DNA from 4 places in the Tissierella sp. QWL-11 genome. Region 1 is predicted to be linked to each of the others. Evidence: riboswitches for the same ligand, from Rfam matches in the RefSeq annotation. Region 1 holds a riboswitch; each other region holds the start of a gene.
The links. Region 1 has a riboswitch for cobalamin ahead of AC4PG3_RS04655 (ABC transporter substrate-binding protein). Riboswitches for the same ligand answer to the same signal wherever they lie in the genome.
Positions count from the first base shown of each region.

Region 2: it holds a riboswitch for cobalamin, as region 1 does, so the genes downstream of both, AC4PG3_RS10090 (cobyric acid synthase) here and AC4PG3_RS04655 (ABC transporter substrate-binding protein) in region 1, are expected to answer to the same signal.
Region 3: it holds a riboswitch for cobalamin, as region 1 does, so the genes downstream of both, AC4PG3_RS03855 (CGGC domain-containing protein) here and AC4PG3_RS04655 (ABC transporter substrate-binding protein) in region 1, are expected to answer to the same signal.
Region 4: it holds a riboswitch for cobalamin, as region 1 does, so the genes downstream of both, AC4PG3_RS01640 (S-layer homology domain-containing protein) here and AC4PG3_RS04655 (ABC transporter substrate-binding protein) in region 1, are expected to answer to the same signal.

Region 1 covers NZ_CM178750.1:981,671-984,874, reverse strand. The annotation lists gene AC4PG3_RS04660 (FecCD family ABC transporter permease) at 1-637, opposite strand, end outside; gene AC4PG3_RS04655 (ABC transporter substrate-binding protein) at 666-1,880, opposite strand; cobalamin riboswitch at 2,014-2,187, opposite strand; gene AC4PG3_RS04650 (H-type small acid-soluble spore protein) at 2,422-2,613, shown strand; gene AC4PG3_RS04645 (heme NO-binding domain-containing protein) at 2,855-3,204, shown strand, end outside.
Region 2 covers NZ_CM178750.1:2,044,136-2,047,339, reverse strand. The annotation lists gene AC4PG3_RS10100 (cysteine-rich small domain-containing protein) at 1-269, shown strand, start outside; gene AC4PG3_RS10095 (DMT family transporter) at 294-1,190, shown strand; cobalamin riboswitch at 1,331-1,504, shown strand; gene AC4PG3_RS10090 (cobyric acid synthase) at 1,735-2,577, shown strand; gene cbiB (adenosylcobinamide-phosphate synthase CbiB) at 2,574-3,204, shown strand, end outside.
Region 3 covers NZ_CM178750.1:794,309-797,512, forward strand. The annotation lists gene AC4PG3_RS03845 (diguanylate cyclase) at 1-814, shown strand, start outside; gene AC4PG3_RS03850 (rhomboid family intramembrane serine protease) at 869-1,444, opposite strand; cobalamin riboswitch at 1,586-1,725, shown strand; gene AC4PG3_RS03855 (CGGC domain-containing protein) at 1,836-2,156, shown strand; gene AC4PG3_RS03860 (ABC transporter substrate-binding protein) at 2,177-3,202, shown strand.
Region 4 covers NZ_CM178750.1:346,569-349,772, forward strand. The annotation lists gene AC4PG3_RS01635 (InlB B-repeat-containing protein) at 1-1,624, shown strand, start outside; cobalamin riboswitch at 1,824-1,999, shown strand; gene AC4PG3_RS01640 (S-layer homology domain-containing protein) at 2,140-3,204, shown strand, end outside.

The DNA.
Region 1 (3,204 bases):
AAGTAAAAATTATAGTAGGAGGTATTATCCACATGGATAGTTTTAACATGTCCCATGTAACAGCAGAAAAACTACCCTGGGACCAATTATGTAAACTTGCAATATCATTTTCAGATGCAAATGTAATCATAAAATTTGTTCCAGCTGATGCAATATAACCTATCATAATGCCTATGACAATAAGTACAGTTATACTATCTGCTGACTTAGCAAAAAACAATACTAGTAGCATAGCTAACATACTTCCTGCAAAGGAAACTAAAAATAATCTAAAGGGTCCTAAATCTATAAATGGTAATGTTGCTGATGTTAGTATAAAAAATCCAACAAATAATTTAGCTCCTGAAGATATACCTAATACAAAGGGCCCTACTATTGGGTTTTTAAAAAAAGTTTGGAGCAAAAATCCAGCTATGGACAATGCTCCTCCAAATAATACTGCACTTAATATTCTTGGTATTCTTATTTTAAATAATATATTTGATTCCATTGTAGAAAGTTCCCTATCATTAAATATAGTATCCATTAGATCTTTTAAATTCAATTCTACTGACCCTTTTCTAATATTGATACCTACAGATATAATAAGTAGTAAAATTAATACTAGAAAAATAATTGGTGTTCTAATTTTTTTCACTATATCTACTCCTAATCTTTTATATTATTTATTTCATTAAATAAAAATACTCTGTCTCTTCTATTTCTCCATGTGGAGTATAGAATATATCATAATATTCTTCTGTCATATCTGCTACTTTTTCTCCCACTTGCCAGAAGTTTCTCTTTAGACCCCAAACCCTTCCTTCTTGAAATACCTTTGTATCAGCTAGGTAATCTGCCGCTTGTAACATATCATCTAAACTTTGTATGCTATGTCCAGAAACACTGTCATATATTAATATGTCTGTTCCATCCATAGTTTTATAAAATTCTTCTGGTGTCATCCCTGTAGAGCCTCTTTCTTCAACACCTAAGTCTGCTGGATGATATGCTCCTCCTGCCATCTCCATATTTTTCACTTTATATCCTTGTACATGTGTAACTCTAAATGCTTGCTTTGAAGATGAAAAATAGGCCATAGTTACTTTTGGTTTCTCATCTGTACTCTCTTCAATCTTTTTAGCTACTGCGTCTATTCTAGCTAATTCTTCTTCAAAATATTCTTCCGCTTCTTCCTCTTTGTCTAGTAAAGCAGCTATAAATTTAGTCCACTCTAATCTTCCCCTTGGATCATCTTCAATATATGACCCCATGCTTAAATATTTTAATCCTAATTCATCAAACTTAGGAAATAATTTCTCTTCACTTGACTTAGATAATAAGTTTACACTTGGATTTATTGATTGCAACAATTCATAGTCTAAAGCACTACTTTTACCTACATACTTTGCATCTCCATTTTTTACTCTTTCAGCCATATCTTCTATTTTCCATTTTTCTTCTTCATAAGTTACTGCAACTATTCTATCTACTTCATCAATTGGTCTCAACCATGATGGATCTATAGTAGAGTATACTGCAAAAGTGTCTACTGGTTGTTGAATTACAGGTAGTTCTTCCTTCATCTCTGGGATTTCTTTTCCCTCTGGAACTATAAGTACTTTTCTATCAGACGCATCTGTTACAATTTTGTATCCATCTTCATAATAATCTACTGCAAAATGCTCTGCATATTTTAATTCTAATTTCCCTTCATGAACTAGGCCTGTATTTTCGTCAATGACCTTTTCACTTTCTCCACCATTAGACTCTTCTTCATTAACCACTTCATTTCCAGTTTCAATATCATCCTTTGATTCTTCTTTACATGCTACTAGAGATAATGATAAAATTAAGGCCATTATCATAATCCCTCTTATCTTCCAATTTTTCCTGTTCATATTTACTCTCCTTTTTATTAAAACTATTATAAAATTTAAATAGTGGAATAAAAAAAACTCCTTTCGGAGTTTAATTGTCAATGGCTACTTTTTATATAATATATAGTAACGACGACAAAATCTTCCCACCGAAAATCATGTGAAACATTAGTTAGGTATCCTGACTTACACTTCATCCTCCTTCTGCCTTCCCAGTTTTAACCAGTGGCTTATAGAACTTGTCCATGTTTACAGTAGCGGGGGCTGTATTGGCATTTAACCAATTTCCCTAATGTCTATAGTAGACTTCTAATGCTTAAATATTAAATTTTACATTGATAATCATATATTAAATGTATTATTATGTCAATAATTGAAATTTACCTCCCTAAAAGAAATCAAAATCTAAAATTAAAATATTACATATTATTCCTATAATGTAAAATTATTTATCTAAAATTATAATTACAAAACTTTTACCTTTATAGTCATTTTTTATATTGTATATATAATATTATTTTCCTAATACTAATTTAGAAGTAAAAAAATTAGGAGGAGACTAATGAAAGAATTTAAAGCACAGAAAATATTAAATGGAGATAAAAATCAGAAAGTAACTTATAAAAATCAATTAGTATGGTTAGAACATGTAGACGAACAAAAAGGTGAAGCTCTTGTTTCAGTAATGGATACAGGTGAAAAAATGACTGTTCCTATAAACGAATTAGAGTCAAAAGGATCTGGTCTTAGATAAAATTTATATCTATTTTGATTAGTAGTACAATATTTTTTTAATTACTTTTTATTAAAATAAATAGTGTTTGCCAATTTATTTAGGTGAATACTATTTATTTTTTATTTTAGTAATTTAATTATTACTAGTTGTTTTTAATTAATCATTTTTTAAAAGTATTTTATATATTCATTAAAATTTCCTACATTCTAACCGATTATTATATTATGAGATATTTATATAATTAGAGGAGTGAATTATCATGAAAGGTACTATTGTTTCAGCATGGGTCCAAACTTGTAGAGAAGTCTACGGAGAAAATATAACTAATGAATCACTAACGCACTTTAATATAGATAAAGATAGATTTTTTACACCTTCTGAAGATATTGAAGATAGAGTTGCCCTAGGGATTGTTGAGTATATTGCAGGTAAAGTAGGTAAAAGTTCTGATGATATATGGAAAACTATTGGAAATCACAATGTAATTACTTTTTCAAAAGTTTATCCTGCATTTTTCAGATACAAAAATCTATATTCTTTTCTTCAAGCAATGTACGATATACATGTAGTTGTTACTAAAAGAATACCTGGTGCTAAGCCACCTATTTT
Region 2 (3,204 bases), 1.1 Mb from region 1:
AATTTTATACTAATAAGGCGTGTCAATTTTTACCTTGTCATAATGTAGATAATGTGGAGGAATTTAACTGTATGTTTTGTTATTGTCCACTTTATTTCTTGGAAGAGTGTGGAGGAAATTATAAAGATAAACATGGAATAAAAGACTGTAGTGCTTGTCTTATTCCACATAGACCAAATGGATATGACTATATAAACAAAAAAATATCAGAGATAAACGAAAAAAGAGTAATGGAAAGATTGGGAATAGACATTGAAGATGAAAAATAGAAAATAATAAAGTGGGGAAAATAAATGTTAGCTTTGATTGGAGAAATGGCTGCCTTAGGGACAGCCATTTGCTATACACTAAATGGAGTATGCTTTGAAATAGCTGGTAGAAAGGTAGGAACTTTAGCAGTTAATTTTATTAGATTGATAATAGGATTTTTTTTGTTAAGTGTGTTTACTTATTTTTACAGGGGGCAATTACTACCCCTAGATGCTAGTTTACATAATTGGACTTTTCTTGGAATTTCAGGATTAGTAGGTTTTTTTATAGGAGATCTATTTTTATTTCAATCTTATTTAGAAATAGGTACTAGAGTAGGGATGCTAATGACTGCTGCAAGTCCTCCTATAACAGCATTATTGGCATTTTTGTTTTTAGGAGAGAAGGTTTCTCTTGTGGGAATCTTAGGTATGATGTTAACTATGTTTGGTATTTCAATTGTAATCTTGGGAAAAGATACAAATGAAAAAAAGATAAAGATAAATCACAGCGTTAAGGGACTTACATATGCATTTATAGGAGTTGTAGGGCAATCTGTGGGAATGATATTTAGTAAAATAGGAATAGGAGATTATAGTCCTTTTGCAGCTACTCAAATTAGAATTATATCGGGATTTATTGGATTTATACTACTTTTTTTATATCTAGGTAAATGGGGAGATTTGAAAATAGCAATTAAAAATAAAAAAGCTATGACTTACATAAGTTTAGGAGCACTTTTTGGTCCATTTTTAGGAGTTTCTTTGCAATTATTTTCATTACAAAAGACTACAGCAGGCATATCTGCTACTATAACCTCTATAATGCCTGTTACTATAATTCCATTTTCCATATTTTTATATAAGGAAAAACTAAAGTTTAGAGAAGTCCTAGGAGCTGTTATTTCCATAGTAGGGGTGTCTATTTTATTCTTAAAATAAGGGATTACAGCAAAAGTTATTATTTATATAATATTATTTATGAATGTTAATCATATAGGTATAAATGTAAAAATATTGTCTAAATTAATAAAAAATAATGTTTGCAAATAGTATTTTTATATGTTAAGATAAACTTGAAAATTAAATAATATCTTTAGGTTTTAAAATTAAAAGGGAAATGGGTGAAAATCCCATGCAACCCCCGTTACTGTAAATGATGACTAAATCAACTTAATGCCACTGGAGAAATCTGGGAAGGTGTCGGTTTGGTATGATTCATAAGTCAGGAGACCTGCCTAATAGATGAGTAAAACAACTTCGGAGGGAAGTCATGGTTTTAATGTGCAAAATATGATTTACTTTGCTTAATTATATTAGTATATGCCAGTCCTTTTCTCTAGAGAAAAGGACTTTTTTAATTCAATCAATAATAAATAATAGTCTAAGAGAGTATCTATCTTCTAAAATCCATATAATGGGTTACCTCCTTAAAGGTCAAAATCTTTCTTAGACTAATATTATTTTTATTTATAGGAGGAAAACAATGAATATAATGGTTCAAGGAACTACTTCTTCAGCAGGGAAGAGCTTAATGGTCACAGGATTGTGTAAGATGTTTAGAGAAGATGGGTATAATGTCATACCTTTTAAATCTCAAAACATGTCTTCTAAATATTTCCAGACTGCTGAAGGTGCAAAAATGAGTACAGCTCAAGCTCTACAGGCAAAAGCAGCAGGGGTAGACCCTCATCCAGATATGAATCCAATACTATTACAACCCCAAACAGACAGAAAGTCAAAGGTAATTATAAAAGGTGAAGAAAAATATGAGATGGATGCTAGGGAATACTTTGAATTTAAAAATAGTTTAAAAGACATGATAAAGGAAACTTTTCATAAAATAGAAAAAGAAAATGATATTGTCGTTATAGAGGGAGCGGGAAGTCCTGCTGAAATAAATTTAAAGCAAAATGATATAGTCAATATGGGAATGGCTAAGATGGCGGATTCACCAGTATTGCTAGTTGCTGACATAGACAGAGGCGGTGTATTTGCATCTTTATATGGAACAGTTATGCTTTTAGAAGAAGATGAAAGACAAAGGATAAAGGGACTTATAATTAATAAGTTTAGAGGAGATAGAACTCTTTTAGATTCAGGGATAAAGATGATAGAAGAGATGTTAAACATCCCTGTAGTAGGCACAATTCCATATGTAAAATTAGAACTAGTAGATGAAGATACTCTTATAGATTATGACAAAAGATGTAATAATAATCCTCAAAGTGATGAAGAATTGGAAAATGAATTAGATAAACTATCTAATGTATTAAGGGAGAATATGGACATAAAATATATATATAAATTAATGGGAATTGAAAAATGATTAGTGTAATATTGGGATCAATATTAGATTTTTTCATAGGAGATCCCTATAGCTTTCCTCATCCTGTCAAGCTTATGGGAAAAGTAATTGGTTTTGAGGAAAGATTAGCTAGAAAGTTTTTTGAGGATTCACTAAAGCTTGTGGGATTTTTTATAGTAATTATAAATATATTCTTAGGGTTTTTTATGACCTTTTACATATTAAAGATTTTAAAACCTTATGATGTAGCATATTATATTGTGAATATTTACTTAATCTATACAGCTATAGCAGCCAAGTCTTTAGCCTTTGAAGGGAGAAAGATAGTACAAGCTCTTAATGAAGGAATAGATCAAGGTAGAAATCGATTATCTTATATAGTTGGTAGAGATACTAAAAATTTAAATGAAGAAGAAATAATCAATGCTACTGTAGAGACCATAAGTGAGAACACATCAGATGGAATTATAGCTCCTTTATTTTTTATAATATTATTTGGAGCTCCAGGAGGCATGATGTATAAATTTGTAAATACAATGGATTCAATGCTTGGGTATATGGATGAAAAATACAAGGATATAGGATATTTCCCTGCTAAAGTGGATGATATATTAAACTTTATCCCTGCAAGAATTACAGCCTTGCTTA
Region 3 (3,204 bases), 190 kb from region 1:
AGAGGAATTGGAAGGGATAAAGAAAAATGGGGAGTTGTTTTTTACTTATTATTTTAAAAAATTAAATAGTTCCCAGATATCAGAAAAGATCACCTATGCAAAACTCTATGAGGAATATGACTGGATAATTGCCATGGGTGTACATCTAGATGATATCAATACTTATACAGAAAAGGTTAATAAAGAAATTTATTCACTATCTCGTAAAACAATAACTAGATTATTAAGATATATTTTTATAGTTTTATTGATAGGATTTATAGTGCTTTATTTAATAGGAAAGAGGAGCTTTTTGAATTCAACAAAATCTTTAGAAGAGGCAATGAACTTAGATGTATTAACTAGTACATCTAATAGAAGATGTGGCCAGAAGAATTTGAAATTATTTTTTCAGGAGTATAGATTAATTGGAAAAAGTCCAGCTATTATGATATTAGATATAGACAATTTTAAATATGTAAATGATAAATATGGTCATAAAGTAGGAGATATTGTTCTTTTAGAAGTTGTAGAAAGAGTAAGTAATTTTATAAGAAGCTCAGACCACTTAATTCGATGGGGAGGAGATGAATTTGTAGGTATATTCCCAGGATTAAGAGAAGAAGATATAACGAGATTTGGTGAAAAATTACTAAATGAAATTTCTAAACAAGAAATTCTAGTGGAAGATAAGACTATCAGTATAACTGCTTCTGTAGGTTTTTCTTATTTTAAGACTAGTGACAATAACTGTAGTGATGTTTTACAGAGGGCAGATAAAGCTATGTATGAATCAAAAGAAAAAGGGAAGAACAAGGTAAGTATATTGTTATAAGAGAGATATAAAAGACATTTAACTCTATATTAAATGTCTTTTATATCTTTTATTTTATCTAATGAATATATAAGAAAGCAAGTATCCTATTACAAGTCCTCCAAGGTGAGCTGTAGTACTTATACTTGGTATTGCTAGTGTCAATATTAAATTTATACCAAGTAGTTTTAATATGCTTTTTCTGCCTGCTGGAGTAACCATATCCCTATGGCGATGGACTAGATATAAAAAAGCACCGAATAGTCCAAATAAACTTCCTGATGCACCAGCAGAAATTGAGACAAAATCAAAGAAAAATGTGGTTAAGTTCCCCCCTATACCTGTTATGAGAAAAAATAATAGATATTTTTTAGCACCCATAAGTCTTTCAATTTGAGGTCCAAATATATATAGGGCATAACCATTAAAAAATATATGCATAATTCCTATATGGATAAAAATTGAAGTTATAAATCTATAATATTGATTATATTCCATGACAAAAGGAGGAAATAGAGCACCATATTTTATAAGTGCCTCAATATTTGTAGTCCCACCATTTAAAGTTATAAATATAAAATAAACTATCATTATAGTTAGAAATATAAATGTTACTTTACTTTTCTTATAAAAATCTGTTAATCTTTCCAAGATTCTTGTCTCCTATTCTATTATTACATTAAAATTCTTTAATCGTATTATTACATAATACCCTTGAAATATCAAACTTTAAATTGCTTTATAGAAAATATGATTTGACAAATGTTATATTATATATTATTCTTATGAAGACAATTAAAGAATAAAAATAGTTTTTTATAGGGGAAGTTGGGTTAAAATCCCACACGGTACCGCCACTGTGAAATATAATCTTTTATGTACTTAAAAATTATATTAAAGTCAGAATACCTAGCTATTTTAGTTTGCCAGAACTTTACGGATTATAAAGGGGGTAAGAGAGAAACTTTGTTTATTCAGCCCATTTATATAAATTGGAGCTGTTTTTTTTTATTTAAAGAAGATTTTTTGAAAGGGGAATACTATGAAAATTGCTATAGGAATGTGTGGCAAAACTAGTGGAAGATGTTCAACCATGGGTTGCTTTAGAGCTTACAACAATAAAGATAAGCACTTTGAAGTTTATAAAGATATTGATACAGAACTTTTATCTTTTTTTAGTTGTAATATGTGTTTTGAAGATGGAGAAGAAAAATTAGAGAAAATAGCAGCAAAACTTAAAGATAATGAAGTTGAAAAACTTCACTTAGGGGGTTGTGCTGTTAGATGTAAGGAAGATAATTTAGAAGAAATAAAGAAAGTGTTTCTAGATTTAGACATAGATGTAATAGAAGGAACGCACTAAAATTAAAGGAGACAAGAAAAGTGAAAAAAATTTTAAGTTTATTATTAGCTGTAGCTATGTTATTTAGTATTACTGCCTGTTCAAATGAAAAAGAAGTATCTCAAGAAAAAGATGAAGTACAAAATGAAAACATAAAGAATGAAGAAGCACAAGATGATGAAAATTCCCATTATCCTGTAACTATAACAACTTATAATTACCAAAAGAAACCTGTAGAAATTACTTTTGAAAAAGCACCTGAAAAGGTACTAGCTATATATCAAAACTCTATTGAAACCCTATTAGCCCTTGGATTAGAAGATAAAATAGCTGCTGCATCTGGCTTAGATCATGATGTAAAAGATGAATATAAAGAGGCATTTAAAGATATTAAATACTATGAAAACCTTCCTACAAAAGAAGAAGTTCTTGGTATAGAACCAGACTTTATTTTAAGTTGGTATTCTTTATTTGACGAGAAAAGACTAGGAAATGTAGATTTTTGGCATGAAAGAAATATAAATACTTATATGGCACAAAATAGTGGATTAAAAAGTCCTGATACTTTAGAAAATGAATATGAAGATATATTAAATATAGGTAAAATATTTAATGTAGAAGAAAAGGCTAATGAAATAGTAGACAATATGAAAAAAGAAATTCAAAGGGCAAAGGAATTTTCTAAGGACAGTCCTTCTGTAAAAACTGTTATATTAGAAGTAGGTTCAGATAATACTTATAGAATATATGGAGAAAATAGTATTGGTGGAAATATAGCAACACTAGTAGGAGCCGACTTAGTAGCTCGTGAGAATGGTCGAATAGGGGCTGAAGACTTAGTAAATTTAGACCCTGAAGTTATATTTACAGTTTATTATGGTGATTCTGTTGTAGAAAAAGCTGCCCTAGAAAAAATTATGAATAATCCTTCCATTTCTAGTATTTCAGCTGTAAAAAATAAAAGAGTATATCCAATAATGTTAAGTGAGGTTTATGCTAGTGGTATTAGAACTTTAGATGGGATAGTATCAATTAGCAATGGTCTATATCCTGACCTTCAAAAATAGAA
Region 4 (3,204 bases), 640 kb from region 1:
ATATATTACTGCGCCTGGAGTTGGTGGTATAGTAGGTTTTGATTATGATGGAGAATCTACAATTATAGAAAGATGTGTCAATGAAGGAGACATATATGGAGAGTCAGGAGAGGGTGGCTGGAATTGGGTTAAAGGTGTTGGAGGAATATCTGGTGGAGCTGATGGCTGGGGTATGGGTTATGTAGAGGAAATAATAGATAGTTATTCTTTAGGAAAAGTTGTAGCAACAGATAATGGTACAGCTCATGGAATAGCTCCAGATGCTGCTCTTGTAAAAAACACTTATTTTTATGGAGACTTAGTAGGGAGTAAAAAATATGGTATAACATCTTCAGAATATGGAGATGTGGAAAACTCTTATTATGGCTCAGATGATGAAGAAGTAACAGATCCTAATGAAAATTCAGAGATGAATTCTACTAAAGTAGGAGCTCCTATAAATTATACTGGAACTAAAAAGGTAAGTAGGGAGCAATTTGAAAATGGTGAAGTTGCATATTATTTAAATAATAATAAAGGAGTGCAAAGAGAAAAGCCTCTTTGGGGTGTTGACCCACATACAAAATTGCCACATTTTGGACAAAATTATTATGTGAAGATAGAAGTAAGTGATTTTGATGAAGAAAAAGGAAGTGTAAATCTTGTTGATGAGAGAAATGGAGAAAAAGTAGAGTTAAAATCAGGAGAAAGTACTTTTGTTAAAAAGGATAAAGATTATAAAGTAGATATAAAAATAAATGTTAAAGAAATTGATGAGGATGGAAAAGAATTAGGATATGATTTTGATCAAATAGAAATAATTTTAGGCAGTGGGGATAATGAAGAGGTAATTACTTTAGATGATGGAAAAACAATAACAGTTAACAAAGATGGAAAAACTGAAGTTGAGCAAGAACAAGATCTTTCCCACATAGACAAAGAAGAGAAACCAGAAGAACCAGAAGAGCCACAAGAACCAGAGGAACCAGAAGAACCAAGTGATGGAGAAGGTGAAGAACCAGGTGATGGAGAAGGTTCAGGCGGTGGCTCAGGAAGTGGCTCAGGTGACGGTTCAGGCTCAGGCCACGGAAAAGGCAAAGGAAATGGAACGGGCAAAGGAGAAGGCTCAGGTAAAGGAAGTGGAACTGGCATAGAAACTGGTGAATCTCAAGGTGATGATGCTGTTGAAGATATAATCAATGAAGATGATGAATCCGGAAATATCTCCAATAATGAATTAGAAGACAATGAAGTAGATGCGACAGAAAAGAAAGAAGAAGATGTTAAAGAAGAACAATTAGTAGCAACTAATATTGAAGATGTAGAAGAAGAGGATATACAAGATATAGTAGCAGCTGATATAGAAGAAGAAACAGAAGAAACTGAAAAAGAAGATACACAAGAAGAAGAAACAGATGAAGAAATAGAAGACATAGATGCTTCATTAAAAGAGCCTGAGGAAACTGAAGAAGAAACAGATGAAGTTGAAGAGGAACAAAAGATTTCATTTATAGAAAAAGTTACTGAAAAGGTAAAAGAAAATCCTATATTGGCAGCAATTGTTGCAGTAGCATTTATAGGTATAAATATACTAATTGCTTCTATTAGATTTATAGGAAAAAAAAGAAAAGATACAAATGAATAGGAATATTCAAGGCTATAAGCTAAGTTAAATGTTATTTGGTTTTCTAGTCTATTAAAAGAGATGATATTGAGAGATATTGTCTCTTTTTTTGTAGATGAAAAGTTTGAAAAAGATTTAATTGTAGCACTTGGTAATGTTTGATGAGTTTTTTATATTTATGAAAATAAACCTTGAAATATATTTAAAATTGTATATAATTGTTGATAGAATAGATTTACAATTTAATACTACATTATGCTTAAGAGATGGAATCAGGTGTAAATCCTGAACAAACCGGTTACTGTGATGCGGAGTAAACTTCAAATGCCACTTAAAGGGAAGGCGGAGGGAACTATGAAGCTAAGTCAGAATACATACTTAAACATTTTAGTATAGTTATTTTCCTGGATATAGAATAACTACTATAGAGTCGTTCAATTTCAACACAAACATTTAATTTACATAAGTAAATGACATCTATATTCCATGGAATATAGATGTTTTTTTGTGATTTTATTTAATAGAGGAGGAATTCGATGAAAAGGTTTAGAGGAGTAAGCATTTTATTATTAGTTGTTCTATTATTAATAACTGGAATGAACACTGAGTCTTTTGCTGTTGTTAGCGATGAAAGACTTAATGAGGTGGTGGAAAACACTGCTCAGTTTATGTACAAAGAGGTATCTAGTCCCCAAGTGGGCTCTATTGGTGGAGAATGGGCTGTTTTAGGATTAGCAAGATCTGGATACGAAATACCTAATGAGTATTATCATAAGTATTATTCCACAGTCGAGGATTATGTCAAATCATTAGATGGAGATTTACATGATAAGAAGTACACGGAATATTCCAGATTGATAGTGGCTTTGACTTCTATAGGTAAAGATCCTAGCAATGTAGATGGATATAATCTTCTTAAACCATTAGGAGATTATGATAAAACTATTTGGCAAGGATTAAATGGTCCTATCTGGGCATTGATAGCTTTAGATTCTGGAGATTATCCTATACCTGAAAATCCTGAAGCAGAGACTCAAGCGACTAGAGATATGTATATTAATAGAATTTTAGAGTGTCAATTATCAGATGGTGGATGGTCTTTGTTTGGTGGTACTGCATCAGCCAGCGTTAATGAAAAGTCTGATCCTGATATAACTGGAATGGCTTTGCAGGCTTTGGCAAAATATCAGGATATACCTGAAGTAAAGAAAGCTACTGAAGAAGCTCTTGAATGTATGTCTAAACAACAAGGGGAAGAGGGAGGATATTTTAGTTGGGGTTCTGAAAACTCTGAAAGTTGCGTACAAATTATAGTTGCCCTTGCTGAATTGGGAATTCATTTAGAAGATGAAAGATTTGTTAAAAATGGAAATACCCTTTTAGATAATTTACTTACTTATTATAGAGAGGGAAATGGTTTTTTACACACACATAATGGAACAGGCTCTAATCAAATGGCTAGTGAACAAGGGTTCTATGGTGTAGTGGCTGCTCAAAGGGCTAGAGATGGAAGAAACAGCCTATATCGTATGAGTGATGTCAAAGACATAGGAGAAGCTCCAATTAAGAAAACCATTAAGGGTTTAGAAAATAAGCACGAA